Regions from separate parts of the Brevibacillus aydinogluensis genome, predicted to be linked through region 1. Evidence: a T-box and tRNA genes for the amino acid it is inferred to sense, from the RefSeq annotation. Region 1 holds a T-box; the other holds one or more tRNA genes.
What was found. A T-box is a leader RNA that pairs with one kind of tRNA and senses whether it is charged. The one in region 1 lies ahead of serS (serine--tRNA ligase), so its partner is inferred to be a tRNA-Ser.
Positions count from the first base shown of each region.

Region 1 (8,186 bases):
GGCCACGGTGCGGCCGATTGCCAGACCGGAGCCGTTGAGTGTATGGACGAACTCCGGCTTGCTCTTCGCGTCGCGGCGGAACCGGATGTTGGCCCGACGCGCCTGGAAGTCCTCAAAGTTGGAACACGAGGAGATTTCCCGATACGTATTGTAGCTGGGGAGCCATACCTCCAGGTCGTACTTTTTCGCGGCGGTAAACCCGAGGTCGCCGGTGCACATGTTCATCACGCGGTACGGCAGGCCGAGGAGCTGCAGCACTTTTTCCGCGTTTTTCACCAGCTTTTCCAGTTCGTCGTAAGAGTCTTCCGGTTTGACGAACTTCACCATCTCCACCTTGTTAAACTGGTGCTGGCGAATCAGTCCGCGCGTATCGCGGCCGGCCGATCCGGCTTCGGAACGGAAACAAGCGCTGTACGCGGCGTAATAGATCGGCAGGTCGGCTGCATCGAGAATCTCGTCGCGGTGAATGTTGGTCACCGGCACCTCCGCTGTCGGGATCAGGAAGTAATCCGGTCCATCCAGTTTGAAGGCATCCTCCTCAAATTTGGGAAGCTGACCGGTGCCGGTCATGCTGGTGCGATTGACGATGTACGGCGGCAAAATTTCTTCGTATCCGTGTTCGCTGGTATGCAGATCCAGCATGAAGTTCATCAGCGCCCGCTCCAGACGCGCTCCCAGCCCCTTGTAAAAGACAAACCGGCTGCCTGTTACCTTGGCCGCCGCTTCAAAGTCGAGGATGCCCAGATTGTCAGCCAGCTCCCAGTGCGGCTTTGGCTCAAACGTAAAATTGCGCGGTTCGCCCCAGGTCCAGGCCACCACGTTGTCTTCTTCCGACGTACCGATCGGCACGCTCTCGTGCGGCAGATTGGGCAGGCTCAGCAAAATCTGCTCCAATTGTTCGTCCAGCTGGCGCAGTTCTTCGTCCAGCGCCTTGATGCGCTCGTTCACCTGTTTCATTTCGGCGATCAGGTGGTCGGCGTTTTCTTTGTTGCGCTTCATGATCGCCACTTGTTCGGAGACCGTGTTTCGCTTATTTTTCAACGATTCTGCTTCTTGAATGACCTGGCGCCGCTTTTCATCCGTCTCGGCGAACTGGTCGAGCGCGGAAATGTCTTCGTTGCGATGTGCCAACCGGCGTTTTACCTCTTCCAAATTGCTGCGCAAAACTTTCACGTCAAGCATGTAATTCCCTCCTAATCTCTATGATTCCTTATTCTGGAAAGAATAGTTGTCCAGATGTGAATGGCGAAAGCGCGTTCCTGCGGGACAGTAAAAAACACTCGTCCCCTCTGTAAGGGACGAGTGCTGTATACCCGCGTTGCCACCCTTGTTGGCAAATGCGTTTGTCCGTTTCCATCCGCATTTGCCCGCTCTCATCCGTCGTAACGGGACGGTTACCGGGCAAAGTTTGAAGCTTTGCCACTCCGAGGTGGATTCCCTTGCACGCCGGATCGGTTTTCACCCGCCACCGACTCTCTGGGCCTGGCTTATGCAAAGTACTGGCCTCATCATCGCATTCAATATTCGATACATCTATTGTTAACTGTACTACAGGTTCTATACCTGTGTAAAGGAGGCGGTTGACAAAAAAACCGGCACCACGTGCGGTACCGGTTTTTTGTGTGAGTGCGGGATCAGGCCTGAACTTTATCGGCCCGGTACTCCTTCACCATGTCAAAGAAGAATTTGTGGATGCGCGCATCCTCCGTCAGTTCCGGGTGGAAGGCAGCCGCGAGGTAATGGCCTTGGCGGGCGGCGACAATTTTGTCTTCGTACTTCGCCAGCACCTGACCGTTTTCCCCCAGTTCCATAATGTACGGCGCCCGAATAAAGACAGCCGGAAAATCGGGAGCGATGCCCGCCACGGGCAGATCGACTTCAAAGCTCTCCTTTTGACGTCCAAACGCGTTGCGCTCCACCTTCATGTCCATCAGACCGAGGTGGCAGTCATCCTGGCCGTTGATGCGGTTGGCCAGCAGGATGGCGCCGGCACATGTGCCAAAAATCGGTTTTTTGGCTTGGCCAAACTGGCGGATGGCTTCCATAAAGCCGTATTTGTGCATCAACTTGCTGATTGTGGTGCTTTCCCCGCCGGGGATCACCAGACCGTCCAGATCGTTGAGCTCTTCCACTTTTTTCACCGGGACCGCTGTTGCACCGACTTGTTCCAGCATGCGGATGTGTTCGGCTACAGCTCCCTGCAGGGCAAGTACGCCAATTTTCATGTTGTTCACCTTACCAGCCGCGCTCTTGCATGCGATCTGCTTCGCGCAGTTTGGAGATTTCGATACCCGGCATAGCCGTACCCAGTCCTTTGGAGACGCGGGCAATCAGATCGTAGTCGGTGTAGTGCGTCGTCGCTTCGACGATGGCGCGGGCGTATTTCTCCGGATTCTCCGATTTGAAGATACCGGAGCCGACGAACACGCCATCTGCCCCAAGCTGCATCATCAGTGCAGCGTCGGACGGCGTAGCCACACCACCGGCTGCGAAGTTGACAACCGGCAGCTTCCCGTTTTTATGCACGTATTCCAGAAGTTCGTACGGTGCACCCAGGTTTTTCGCTTCCGCCATCAGTTCGTCGTAGGACATGCTTTGCACTTTGCGAATCTGTGCCTGCATCGTGCGCATGTGGCGAACCGCTTCCACGATGTTGCCCGTACCCGGCTCCCCTTTGGTGCGGATCATGGACGCGCCTTCACCGATGCGGCGCAGCGCTTCGCCCAGATCGCGGGCACCGCAGACAAACGGAACCGTAAAGTCTTTTTTGTTGATGTGGAACATGTCGTCGGCAGGAGTGAGCACTTCACTCTCGTCGATGTAGTCAACGCCCATCGCCTCGAGCACGCGTGCTTCAACGAAGTGGCCAATCCGTGCCTTGGCCATGACCGGGATGGATACCGCTTTCATCACTTCTTCCACGATGCCCAGGTCAGCCATGCGCGCCACTCCGCCGGCCGCGCGAATATCAGACGGTACGCGTTCCAGTGCCATAACGGCAACGGCACCGGCCGCTTCCGCGATCTTCGCTTGTTCGGCATTTACGACGTCCATGATGACGCCGCCTTTTTGCATTTCAGCCATACCTTTTTTAACGCGGGACGTTCCTACTTGTACCATGCTTTTTGCCTCCTACCCATGTGGACTCTAGATCTGCACGTTTTTGTGCAAACGTTGTCGTAATATTCACCATTGTAAACGAAGTGTGATTTTCGACACAACCACTTATTTGCCGGTGACGCTGCTGAAAATGTTACTAATAAATTGGATGATGCTGCGGAAGAACAGGCGAATCCAGCTTGCTTCCTCTACGTCTTGTCCAGCCACGAGGTCGACGCCCCCCTTGGTCACGTCTTCCGGCTGCAGGTAGTCGCTGTCCTTTTCTCCTTCTTCTTTAAAGACCACTTTCCCGATGACCTGTCCTTTCGTCAGCGGCGCATTCAGATCCTGGAAGGTCACGACCGGCGTAAACTTGGTGTCCTCGCCAATTTTGGTCAGGACGTTTACCTCTTTACTTGTTACAGCTGGTACGGTCAGGTCCACACCGTTTTTCACCGGCGCGGTTTCAAAGCCTTTCACTGCGGCTCCCTTCTCCACCTTTTTGGTCAGCTTGAAGTTGCTGAAGCCGTAGTCAAACAGCTTTTTGGTTTCTTCAAAGCGCTTCAACTCGCTGCTGGTCCCCATGACGACGCTGATCAGGCGCATATCATCCCGTGTTGCCGTACCGGTGAAACAGTATCCCGCCGCCGACGTATAGCCGGTCTTCAAACCATCTACCCCCGGATAGTAGCTGAGCAGTCCGGGAAGCATCCAGTTGTAGTTTTTCTTTTTGATCACGTTTGGCATACCTTCACGGAACGCCAGCTCCGGAATTTTGGAGTATTCCAACGCTTCCGGGAAATCACGAATCAGCGCGCGGGCCAGGATCGCGGAGTCCCGTGCGGACATCATGTTTTCCTTTTGTTCGGATTGCGGTGCATACGGCCCCAGATCTTCAACGGGCAAACCGGTCGACGTCACGAACGAGGTGTTTTTCATCCCCAGTTCCTTGGCCTTTTTATTCATCATTGCCACGAAGTTGGCTTCGCTGCCGCCCACTTTTTCCGCAAGCAGCACGGTTGCGTCGTTGGCGGACACGATCGCCATGGCCTTGTACAGATCCTTGACGGTATGAGACTCGCCCATGTTCAGGTAGACGCCTGCGGAGTCCGGCATTTTGGCGATGTAAAAGGCGTATTCGCTCACCTGAACCTTTTCGTCCCACTTGATTTTCTTTTGTTTAATCGCTTCCAGCACGAGGTACTCGGTCATCATCTTGCTCATGCTGGCCGGCGGCAGCGGTACATCCGGATTGCTGCTGTACAGCACCTTGCCCGTGGACGCTTCCACCAGAATGGCCGATTTAACCGCCAACTGCAGGTTGGGCTGTGCAGCTCCTGCGCCGTCAGACAAGCCGCCCCACGCGGTCAAAAACACAGCGACAGAAAGGAACAGTCCCATCAATCGCCTCGTCCATCTTTTTTGTTTCATTTGCTTTACTCACTCTCCCGTTTCTGTCGTTCTTCGCCACGATTGGCATGAGCACACAAGTGTAAGTGTACCATACAAGCAGGGCTTCCTTGAAGGTTGTTTCGACCTGTTTGTCCGCGTCGGAGACTGGAAAAAAACCCACTCTCCAATCTTATATAGACGAAAAATCGCGGTGCAAGGTTATGAACGCTTCACAAAAACAGCAACGTTCCACTCACCTTCTATTTGTAAAGGCGAGTCTGCTTTTTTCTGTCCGAAAAATGAACGGATCTTCAATGTAAACCGCTCATTTTTGTTTACGAAACCCGCATCAATGAGCAGGTTTGCCTGAAACACTCGTTCATTCGGTTTTGTACGTTTTACTTCGGAAAGAAGTTTGTCACTGTCTTTTATTTCAAAGTCATAATGTGTGTCTGATGCTGCCTGAACGGCAATTTGTTGGTGATGGACAGACTCTCCTGAACTTCCAACAATCTCAACATCACCGAACGTAAGAGCCTCTATCGTACTGTAGGGCGGCTTTGTCATGTCTAGTATGGTAACCGTAACGGGCACAATCAGTTTTTCTGATTGTATCGTCGCTGAATCCACCTCGACCTTAATTTCATCTGTAGCGTTGGAATATTGTGTGTCCACCACTTCGTTCTTCCAGTGGACGACATCTCTGAAATATCCGCTTACAGACGAAGCCAGACCGGAATCGTTCATCGCAATAATGGCAGACACGAAAATGGCAGCCGATACAATTCCGCCAATTACTCGCCGCTTCTTCACGATCCTATCTCTTTGGAGCTCTACTTTCGCTTGTTGGATCCCCATTGTGCTTCTTTGATGAAGTTCGTGCGGGATTTCAATCTTTTCCATTTCATCTTTAAACGTGCTTCTTTTCATGAACTCTCCACCTCCTGTAAAATTCCGCGAAGTTTTCCCAACGATCTGTACAAAATTGTTTTGATTGTTCCCAATGGAAGTTCCAATACCTGAGCGATCTCCTTTATTGTGTAGTCTTGATAAAACCTCAGCAAAATCACACTTTTTTCATTAACATCTAACTTTTCCAGCACATCTTTTAATGTAATGGAAAGAGGCAGATCCTCATCCATAGAGCGAACATCATCCAATTGTTCCGGTTTCATTTGAATGACTTTCCTTCGTTTCTGAAGCACATTGATAGAACAGCTAATCGTAATTTTCGTTAACCATGTTTTAAAGTATCTTGGTTCCCGCAATGTCTTGATGGACTTAAAGGAGCGATAAGCCACTTCTTGAACAATATCGAGAGCATCATCTTGATTTTTCACATAGACAAAAGCGATCCGGTACACCATTTCTTCGTATTGTTGAAACAAGGCAAGGTAAGCCGCATCATTGCCCGACTGTGCCTGTTTTACGAAGGCAACAACGTCCATTCAGTTTCACTCCCTTCGACACTTAATTAGACAAATCACCCAGGTGTTTGGCTTTCGAGCTTACGTTTTCCAAATTATCTGTTTAATATTGGCAGATGTATAGGTTACACAGTTCCGTTTGCACAGAAAAATGCACCCCCTGCTGTAGGGGGTGCATTTCACAATCGTGAAAGGGTTTTTCGTCAATCGCCCTAGGAGATGGAGTAGTTGGGCGCTTCTTTGGTAATCTGCACGTCGTGCGGGTGGCTTTCCCTCAGACCGGCACCAGTGATGCGGACAAACTGGGAGTTTTCGATCAGCTCCCGAATGGTTTTGGCCCCGCAATAGCCCATGCCGGCACGCAGCCCGCCAACCAATTGATAAACTACGTCAGCCAGCGGACCTTTGTACGGAACGCGGCCTTCGATGCCTTCCGGAACCAGTTTTTGTTCGTTTTCCTGGAAGTAGCGGTCCTTGCTGCCCGCTTTCATTGCACCGATCGACCCCATGCCGCGGTACACCTTGAACCGGCGGCCTTGGTAAATTTCGAATTCTCCGGGGCTTTCCTCGGTTCCGGCGAACAGGCTGCCGATCATGATGGCCGACGCGCCCGCGCCGATCGCTTTTGTCAGGTCACCGGAGTATTTAATGCCGCCATCGGCAATAATTGGAATATTGTACTCTTGGGCAACGCGCGCACAGTCGTAAATGGCGGTAATCTGCGGTACGCCGATACCGGCTACGACACGCGTGGTACAGATGGAGCCGGGTCCAATCCCTACCTTAACCACGGAGGCACCTGCTTCGATCAGGTCGCGGGTTGCCTCACCCGTAGCCACGTTACCCGCCACGATGGTCAGGTCCGGATAGGCTTGTCTCAGCTTCTTCACGGTGTTGATGACGTTGATAGAGTGGCCGTGTGCGGTATCCACCACCAGTACGTCTACGCCAGCCTTCACCAGCGCATCCGCCCGTTCAAACGTGTCGGCTGTCACACCGACTGCCGCACCGCAAAGAAGACGTCCCTGCTTGTCTTTTGCAGCGTTCGGGTACTGGATCGCTTTCTCGATGTCCTTGATGGTAATCAACCCTTTGAGAACGTTATTTTCGTCCACCAAGGGCAGTTTCTCGATCTTGTGTTTCTGCAGGATGGCTTCCGCCTGCTGCAGCGTCGTTCCGACAGGAGCCGTTACCAGATTTTCTCTGGTCATGACTTCTTTAATGGGAGTGGAAAAGTCGTGCACAAAACGAAGGTCCCGGTTGGTAAGAATCCCAATGAGGTGGTTCTGCTCATCGACGATGGGGACGCCGGAAATGCGGTATTTGCCCATGAGCTGGTCCGCATCGGCGACGGTATGGTCCGGAGTCAACGAGAACGGATTGGTGATGACGCCGCTTTCCGAGCGCTTGACGCGATCCACTTCACTGGCTTGTTGTTCAATGGTCATGTTTTTATGGATAATCCCGATACCGCCTTGACGAGCCATGGCAATAGCGAGCTTAGATTCTGTCACCGTGTCCATGCCGGCACTGATCAGGGGAATGTTCAAGGTAACGTTTTCGCTCAGCTTCGTCGTGATGTCGACGTCCCGGGGAAGCACTTCCGATTTGGCCGGAATGAGGAGAACGTCATCAAACGTCAAACCTTCTTTCACGAATTTGTCTTCCCGCACAATAATAAGCTCCTTTCGCCAAAATATTTATCGCCAGTGTAACAAACGGCTTAATTTACTGTCAAGGAAAGCTTGTATCGTTCGGGTATGCCGTCAATTATCCAGATAAATCAAAAAAAATACCAAGAAAGCGTTACCATTTTACGAAAGTTAACCAAAGGTGATGACGATGCAGGATGCATGGACCACACTGCGCTTGCTGGAAACGGAGCCAGCCGCGCGCAGGTATTTGTCCCATTGCTACCAATCTAGGGGGCTGCCGCACCCCGACCGCCTGGCGTTCCAGCAGAGCACCCGCTTTTTATACACCTGGCAGCAGGCGCGGCAGTTTTACGAAACGGCTCATGGCGCCTCGCTCTCGGTTCGCCCGCTGCTGCTGTTTTACGGGTATGTGCATCTGCTGAAAGGATGGCTGATTACCTGCGACCCTGACTATCCGCAAAACAGCCGCGTGCTGCAGCACGGCGTGACCACGCGCAAGCGGAAGCGCGGAGTATACCATCTGTTGGAGGATGAAGTTCGGCCGCAAAAGGAAGGATTGTTCGCACACCTGGCCCGTCTGTTCGCTCCTACGCCCCTCAATGATCGGTACTCG
Region 1 covers NZ_OY569118.1:4,078,808-4,086,993, forward strand. Annotated here, with positions in the region: gene serS (serine--tRNA ligase) at 1-1,182, opposite strand, end outside; T-box leader at 1,292-1,521, opposite strand; gene pdxT (pyridoxal 5'-phosphate synthase glutaminase subunit PdxT) at 1,635-2,225, opposite strand; gene pdxS (pyridoxal 5'-phosphate synthase lyase subunit PdxS) at 2,236-3,120, opposite strand; gene Q7F15_RS20420 (D-alanyl-D-alanine carboxypeptidase family protein) at 3,226-4,530, opposite strand; gene Q7F15_RS20425 (hypothetical protein) at 4,711-5,421, opposite strand; gene Q7F15_RS20430 (sigma-70 family RNA polymerase sigma factor) at 5,418-5,939, opposite strand; gene guaB (IMP dehydrogenase) at 6,131-7,591, opposite strand; gene Q7F15_RS20440 (YaaC family protein) at 7,761-8,186, shown strand, end outside.

Region 2 (8,186 bases), 1.3 Mb from region 1:
CCACGCCGGCACCGTGGTGGAAACGGCGGACGAGATCGATCGGCTCATGGAGACGACCGACCCGGCCCTGGTGCATTTGCTGTTCGATACCGGGCATGCGCTGTACGGCGGATACGATCCGCTGGCACTGGCAGAGAAGCACGGACAGCGAATCCAGTACGTCCATCTGAAAGACGTCCGCCGGGATGTGCTGGAGCATGTCCGGCAGCAGAACCTGGATTTTCTCACGGCGGTAAAGCTGGGAATGTTCACGGTGCCGGGCGATGGCTGCATTGACTTTGCGCCGATCATACAGAAGCTGCTGGAAAACGGCTACACTGGCTGGCTGATTGTCGAAGCGGAACAGGACCCGGCTGTCGCTCATCCCTACACGTATGCGCAGCGGGCAAAAGAATATCTCGAGGCGACGATTCGGTCAGCGGCGAAGCAGAGATAGGAGGGAGACGATGAGTACGCTGATTGTTCCCGGTTCCCGACCGGACGAAGCAGGGTTGGTGCTGCGCGTTACCCCGGAATCGGCAGGGTGGAAATACATCGGCTTTGAGGTGTACGCGCTGTCAAAAGGGCAGACACTGAAAAAGCATACCGGCGATCAGGAAGTGTGCATCGTGCTGTTGACGGGCATCGCTCATGCCGCCACCGCCCGCGCAGCATGGGAAAGCATCGGCCAGCGCATGAACGTTTTTGAAAAAGTACCGCCGTATGCCGTGTACGTCCCTCCGGGCGACCATTGCGAAGTAACAGCTGTAACGGACGTGGAACTGGCGGTCTGTCGGGCGCCGGGGAAAGGAACGTACCCCGCCCGCCTGATTTCTCCCGCCGACGTCGGCGTTGAGCAGCGGGGAGCGGGCAACATCGAGCGAAGAATTCACAACATTCTGCCGGAACAGCAGCCGGCGGACAGTTTGCTGGTGGTTGAAGTGTTCACACCGGAAGGCCACTGGTCCAGCTATCCGCCGCACAAGCACGATCAGGACAATCTGCCGCATGAATCTTATCTGGAGGAAACGTATTACTACAAAATCAATCCCGGTCACGGTTTCGCCGTACAGCGCGTGTACACGGACGACCGCTCACTGGACGAGACGCTGACCGTGCACGATGGCGATGCGGTACTGGTCCCCAAAGGGTATCACCCCGTTTCCGCCCCGCCCGGCTATGACGTCTACTATTTAAACGTCATGGCGGGACCGGTGCGCACGTGGAAATTTCAGAACGATCCGGCCCATGAGTGGGTAATGGCAAGCAAAATGGCCAGCCGGCAGGATGGAAGGGAAGGGGATGCTCCATGAACAATCTGACCTTTGACAGCCGCAAGCCGATGGATTTCATCGCGATCGGCAGGCTGTGCATCGACCTGAATGCCAATGAGATCAACCGCCCGATGGAAGAAGTGACGACCTTTACCAAATACGTGGGCGGCTCCCCGGCCAACATCGCCATCGGCTTGTCCCGGTTGGGGATGAAAACGGGGTTTATCGGCCGGGTGGCGGATGATCAGATGGGGCGGTTTATCGTCAATTACCTGAAACAGAATCAGATTGACACCTCCCAGGTAATCGTCGACCGGTCGGGCAGCGTAACGGGGCTGACGTTTACCGAAATCAAAAGCCCAACCGATTGCAGCATCCTGATGTATCGGGAGAATACCGCGGATTTGCGGCTGGAACCCAACGACGTGAAGGAAGAGACGATTCAAAATGCCAAAGCGATCCTGATCACCGGCACGGCGCTGGCGAAGAGCCCGTCGCGAGAAGCGGTGTTTCTCGCCCTGGACTACGCCAATAGGCACGGCGTCGTGACGTTTTTTGATCTCGACTACCGTCCGTACACGTGGACTTCTGCGGAAGAAACGGCGATCTACTACAAGCTGGCTGCCGAAAAGTGTGACGTCCTGATCGGCACCCGGGAAGAATTTGACCGGATGGAACACTTCGATCGCAATGACCGGCACGATGACGCCGTCACGGCGAGAAGATGGTTTGACTGCCGGGCCAGGATCGTCTTGATCAAACACGGGAAAAACGGTTCCGTCGCGTACACCAACGACGGCCAGTGTTATACGGGAAGGGTTTTTCCGGCCAAGGTGGTCAAGACGTTTGGTGCGGGAGATTCTTATGCCGCCGCTCTGATCTACGGACTGATGCAGGGATGGGACATTGCGAAGGCGATGGAATACGGGGCTGCTGCCGCTGCGATTGTCATTTCCTCCCACAGCTGCTCGGAGGCGATGCCGACGGTGGAGCAGATCGAACGCTATATCCAACAGTGCCGCAGCGGGGAAGGTGTACGCTGACTCAAAGTACGTGGCGCATGGGTGATGGGGGCCTGGATCATGTCCGCTCCAAAACGAGGCGCGGACAAGGGGCAAACATCTGGCCAAAAACAACGGAAACAGCGGAAATCTGCGGGGATCAATGACGTACGCAGTCCAAACACGGAAAAGGGCGGTTTTTTCCGCGAAGTCGCGGCTTTTTGCGCCTTCCGGCCGTTCGACGCCTCCCCCCTGATTATGGTAAAATGGAGGCATCAAACAGGAAAGGATCTTGATACCGATGGGTCCGTATAAGACCATCTGGAAACGTTATGACCTCTCCTACATCTAGCGACGTAGCTGTTGATCGTCTCTTGGGCGACCCAACCTGCTACGAAAGCGAGATAATGGATATGAAACGAGATCGAATCGTCAGGAGTTCCTCCGTAGCCGGAAGGGCGCCCGCGCCAAAACGGTTTACGATGCGAGGAATCTCAGATGAGGAGAGCAGTTGCGTACGTTCGCCAATTGTGTTGGATTGTGTTCGGCGCGTTTGTATTGGCATTTGCGTATTATCACATCAATGCTCAGAACCATTTGTCGGAGGGCGGGTTTGTCGGGTTGGCCCTGCTGGCCAAGTACGCGTTTGACCTGTCGCCGGCGATCACGACGCTGGCGCTCGACATTCCGCTGTTTCTCGTCGCTTTTCACGTGAAGGGACGTCAGTTTCTGGCCAACACCATCATTGCATCCATCGCCTTTTCCGTCTTTTACGATTTGTTTGAGCGGTTCTCGCCGCTGCACGTTGATCTGAGCGGCCTCATGCCGCTGGCCGCCCTGCTGTCCGGCCTGCTGACCGGTTGGGGGGCGGGGATCGTCTTGCGGTATGGCGGCGCCACTGGCGGGGACGACATCCTGGCCGTGCTGCTCAGCCGTCAGATCGGACTGTCGATTGGAACGGTCTTTCTGCTGCTGGACGCGCTGGTGCTCAGTCTGTCGCTGTGGTACCTGCCGATTCGCGAAACGCTTTACACGATCCTGGCGGTGACGATTGCCAGCCGGGTGGTCAACTGGACCGCCGCTGCAAGCGGCCGGGTAGATGATGGCGACGAATCGGAAACAAAAAGCATATCGCGTTCGCTTACCCTGCCGGATCATTGATGCCAAACCAGTTTCAGACCGGATGAGGTAAATGCCGGCAGGTCCATCCAACGCGAACCCCTCCTGGTAATACAGCGCGTATCGCTGTTTGCCGCGAGGGGTTTTTTCACGGCAAAAGGGCAGCTTGCGTGCGTGCTTGTCTGTCTCACGCCTCGGTCTTGTGAGATAATGAGAGGACAACCGACCAAAGGATCAGGAGGCGCTTTTCATGACATTGCTGCAAGACATCGGGAATACGCTGGTGAAGGTGCGTGAGGCCAACCCCCTCGTCCACAACATCACCAACGTCGTCGTCACCAACTTTACCGCCAACGGCCTGCTGGCCCTGGGCGCTTCGCCTGTCATGGCGTACGCCAAGGAAGAGGTGGCGGACATGGCCAAAATCGCCGGCGCGCTGGTGCTCAATATCGGCACGCTGAATGAGGCAGAGGTGGAGGCCATGCTGATCGCGGGCCGTTCGGCCAATCAGCACGGCGTGCCGGTCATCTTCGACCCGGTGGGAGCGGGGGGCGACCGCCTATCGGACGAAAACCGCGCAAACGATCATGCGGGAGGTCCGGGTGTCCGTCATTCGCGGCAACGCTGCGGAAATCGCTCATGTGATCGGCGAGAGCTGGACGATCAAAGGCGTCGATGCGGGGGAAGGGAGCGGCGATGTAGTCTCGCTCGCGCAGTCGGCGGCGAAGCAGTTGGGCACGATCGTCGCGATTACGGGGAAAACGGATGTCATCACGGACGGCCGCACCACCTACCTCATCCGCAACGGCCATCCCATCCTGACCAAGGTAACGGGCACGGGCTGCCTGCTCACATCCGTCCTGGGGGCGTTTGTTGCGGTGGAGAAAGACCTGCTGCTTGCGGGGGCGTCTGCGCTCGTCAGCTATGGCGTGGCGGCGGAAGTGGCAGCTGCCGGCAAAGGAGCGGAAGGCCCGGGACAATTTCAGATCGAGTTTTTGAATCAATTGGCGCGGATCACCGCAGACGATGTCCGCAGATACGGAGCGATCGACCGCGTGTAAGCCGGGGAGAAGAGCGCGTATCGGCCGGGTGACGGCCAGACTGCTTTCCCGCTGTTGGGCGAAAAAGGCCCCTTTGTGCTTGTGAGCGAGGGGGCCTTTGCGTTGCCTTTCATAAGCGGAATCGATACAATGAAATAAGCACGAGGCCAACATCTTCTCTTTTAACCAGAAAAAAATTTTAAAATACCACTTGAAAAAGCTTTTGAGATGTGATAGATTAATTCTTGCCGATGAGAGAACGGCAAAAACGATCTGGATGGATGTCCGAGAGGCCGAAGGAGCACGATTGGAAATCGTGTAGACGGGGATGACTCGTCTCGTGGGTTCAAATCCCACTCCATCCGCCATCAATCACCTGGCCCGTTGGTGAAGTGGTTTAACACAGCAGCCTTTCACGCTGTCATTCAGGGGTTCGAATCCCCTACGGGTCACCATAGAAAAATCCCCCTGGACGCTGTCCGGGGGACCCCGCAAAGCATACGGATTCGCTGAGAAGCCTCCGTTCACTTTGCGGACGGAGCGGAGGCTTAGCTCAGCTGGGAGAGCATCTGCCTTACAAGCAGAGGGTCGGCGGTTCGATCCCGTCAGCCTCCACCACCTTTACGGGTACAATGACATATGCGGTCGTGGCGGAATTGGCAGACGCGCTAGATTCAGGTTCTAGTGGTGGCAACACCGTGGAGGTTCAAGTCCTCTCGACCGCACCATACAAAATGTCTTGATTGTTACATCTCAGAAGGTATTAACATGCGGACGTAGCTCAGCTGGTAGAGCGTCGCCTTGCCAAGGCGAAGGCCGCGGGTTCGAGCCCCGTCGTCCGCTCCAGTGCAATCTCTTACATCGTTTTGTGCCCTTAGCTCAGCTGGATAGAGCGTTTGACTACGAATCAAAAGGTCGGGAGTTCGAATCTCTCAGGGCACGCCATAGCAAGAGGTGGGAAGTTGGCACAGCCCGTGTCTCACCTCCACGTCGGGAAGTGGCTCAGCTTGGTAGAGCGCTTGGTTCGGGACCAAGAGGTCGCAGGTTCAAATCCTGTCTTCCCGACCATTCTTATTCTCATCAGCAACGGGCGGCGCAGAGCAGCATCCGATCTGCTGCGCTGGCCGATAACGCGTGCGGGTGTAGTTCAGTGGTAGAACCCCAGCCTTCCAAGCTGGTCGCGTGGGTTCGATTCCCATCACCCGCTCCAAATGTTTCTGGCGGTGTAGCTCAGCTGGCTAGAGCGTTCGGTTCATACCCGAAAGGTCGGGGGTTCAAGCCCCTCCACCGCTACCATATGTACATGGCGATCGTGGCGAAGTGGTTAACGCACCGGATTGTGGCTCCGGCATTCGTGGGTTCGATTCCCATCGATCGCCCCATTTTTTTATTCACCAAAGGACGTCCCCAACCCAGACACATGCGGTCGTGGTGGAATTGGCAGACACACCATCTTGAGGGGGTGGCGGGGCGACCCGTGCGAGTTCGAGTCTCGCCGAACGCACCATCTATGTTCACACAGCCCGGTGAGTGCAGCAAACCGCTGCAAGCGCCGGGCTTTTTGATTTTGAATCGTTTCTGTACCAGGCCGCTTTTCCACGGGCGGACGCCTTTCTCTTTCACTTTCGCAATATTGTGACGAGTAAATGCGCTTAAGTTCGCCGCTTCCTTTTCAAGGCTGCCACGTTTTGGGGTATGGGAGGGCGAAGGCGCACAAAAACAGGCGCGCCAACCTGTTATCCGGTCGACACGCCCGCATGGTGCATGAGGCAAAAGCGCTGAACCGTTCAGCGCCTTGCCGTATCCTTTTTTACATCTTATGCCGGTGAGGCTTTCGGGCAGGATGGACCAGCCGATTCCACTTGATCTGCGGCACGGCAATGGCGGCCAGGATCAACAGCACACCGCTCCACTTGTAGAGGCTGATCTGTTCGTGCAGCACCAGACTGGAGAGCAGCACGACTGCCGGCAGTTCGGCTGCGCTGAGAATGGTCGCCAATCCGTTGCCGATACGCGGCACGCCAATCGACAGACAGAGAATCGGGATGGCTGAGCCGAAGCAGGCCACCAGCAGGGCGTACGGCAGCAATCCGTCCCACAGTCTGCCGTTGATGAGGAAGGTCGGCGGATAGACCAGCGACAGGCAGAGCGCGGCCATGCCAATGGAGACGGCGCTGCGCAGATACGGGTTCACGTCCGGCGCCAGCCGTCCGCTGAGAAAGATCACCATCGCAAACGTAAACCCGGACAATAGACCATAGATGAGACCGGTGGCGCTGACGTCATGCAGGCCGGATTCCATCAGGCCGCTGGCCAGCACGGTGCCGATGCCGAGGAGGACCAGCGAGGCCCATTTTTCCGGTCCGGGCCACTTGCGGTCGGCAATACACTCGATCAGCACGCCAATCCAGGTAAACTGGAACAGCAGCACAATGGCGAGCGAGGCCGGGATTTCGCTGACCGCCCGGTGGTAAAACAGGCTGGTGCCGGCCATCATCAGGCCGGACGGCAGCAGGATCAGCAGGTGGCGCAGCCGAAACCGCTGCCTGGACAGGAACAGCGCGACGCCGGACATGATCAGCGTCCCGAACACAAGCTGCCCGCCGCTTAATTCGACCGGGGTAAAACCGGCGGAAAAGGCGGATTTCATGATGACAGAAAGCACGCCGTAGCTGCACGCGCCGGCCAGGACGAGCAGCACGGATCGCCAGTAACTCATAAGCAAACGTTCCTTTCTTGTGACAAAACATAAGTATGCGAAAATTATTGTACATGAGATTCAGAAATGATACAATAAAATTTTACACATATCTTTATCATACTGCTGTGATGATTCGTTACTATGCTAAACAACTGCCGTGGCGTGCAAGCATGTGCCTTCTCCCGGCCAATATGCTGCATGTTAATAGATAGCTGTTCCGGCCTGCTTCAGCTACACTAGAGATGACAGAGCAAATAATTCATGGAGGCTGGAGAGATGAGAAAGGGTGTCTTCTACGCGGTGGGGGCCTATTTGGCCTGGGGACTGCTGCCGCTCTATTGGAAGGTGTTTCAGGAAATGGCCGCGTGGGAGATTCTCGCCCACCGAATTGTCTGGTCCCTCGTTTTTGTTGCCGTACTGCTGTTTGTGACGAAGCGCTGGCTGCAGATGCGAAAGGCGATTTCGACGGCGAAGGAGAGAGGGGCGCTCCTCCTGTGTTCGCTGTTTATCAGCGCCAACTGGCTGATTTTCATCTGGGCGGTCAACAACGGCAACGTGTTGGAAACCAGCCTCGGGTACTACATCAACCCGCTGCTGAACGTGCTTTTTGGCGTCTTGTTCCTCAAAGAGCGGCTGGGAAAGGGGCAGTGGATGGCGATTGCGCTGGCCGCAGCCGGCGTTTCCGTGATGACCGCGCACTACGGCAGGGTACCGTGGGTCGCGATTTCCCTCGCACTGACGTTTGCCTGCTACGGGCTGGTCAAAAAGTTGATAAAAACGGACGCGATCATCAGTCTGGCCTGGGAAACGCTGGTGGTGGCTCCGGTGGCGCTGGGGTACCTGGTGACGCTGCACGTCAGCGGGACGGACACGCTTTCCCACGTGACAGGCTGGCAGATTGCACTGTTGACGCTGTCTGGCGTGGCGACGGCCTTGCCGCTCTTCTGGTTCGCTCAAGCGGCCAAGCTGCTGCCGCTGTCCACGGTGGGGTTTATCCAGTACCTGGCCCCGTCGATCTCGCTGTTCATGGCGGTGTTCCTGTTTGGCGAAACATTTGGCGGCGTTCACCTGG
Region 2 covers NZ_OY569118.1:1,249,784-1,257,969, forward strand. Annotated here, with positions in the region: gene iolE (myo-inosose-2 dehydratase) at 1-436, shown strand, start outside; gene iolB (5-deoxy-glucuronate isomerase) at 447-1,292, shown strand; gene iolC (5-dehydro-2-deoxygluconokinase) at 1,289-2,296, shown strand; gene Q7F15_RS06070 (YitT family protein) at 2,753-3,415, shown strand; partial or broken gene thiM (hydroxyethylthiazole kinase) at 3,624-4,434, shown strand; tRNA gene Q7F15_RS06080 (tRNA-Ser) at 4,689-4,781, shown strand; tRNA gene Q7F15_RS06085 (tRNA-Glu) at 4,792-4,868, shown strand; tRNA gene Q7F15_RS06090 (tRNA-Val) at 4,956-5,031, shown strand; tRNA gene Q7F15_RS06095 (tRNA-Leu) at 5,055-5,141, shown strand; tRNA gene Q7F15_RS06100 (tRNA-Gly) at 5,184-5,259, shown strand; tRNA gene Q7F15_RS06105 (tRNA-Arg) at 5,282-5,358, shown strand; tRNA gene Q7F15_RS06110 (tRNA-Pro) at 5,405-5,481, shown strand; tRNA gene Q7F15_RS06115 (tRNA-Gly) at 5,550-5,623, shown strand; tRNA gene Q7F15_RS06120 (tRNA-Met) at 5,633-5,709, shown strand; tRNA gene Q7F15_RS06125 (tRNA-His) at 5,720-5,795, shown strand; tRNA gene Q7F15_RS06130 (tRNA-Leu) at 5,836-5,920, shown strand; gene Q7F15_RS06135 (EamA family transporter) at 6,224-7,132, opposite strand; gene rarD (EamA family transporter RarD) at 7,391-8,186, shown strand, end outside.
Region 2: it encodes a tRNA-Ser, which carries the amino acid that the T-box ahead of serS (serine--tRNA ligase) is inferred to sense. The anticodon was not compared.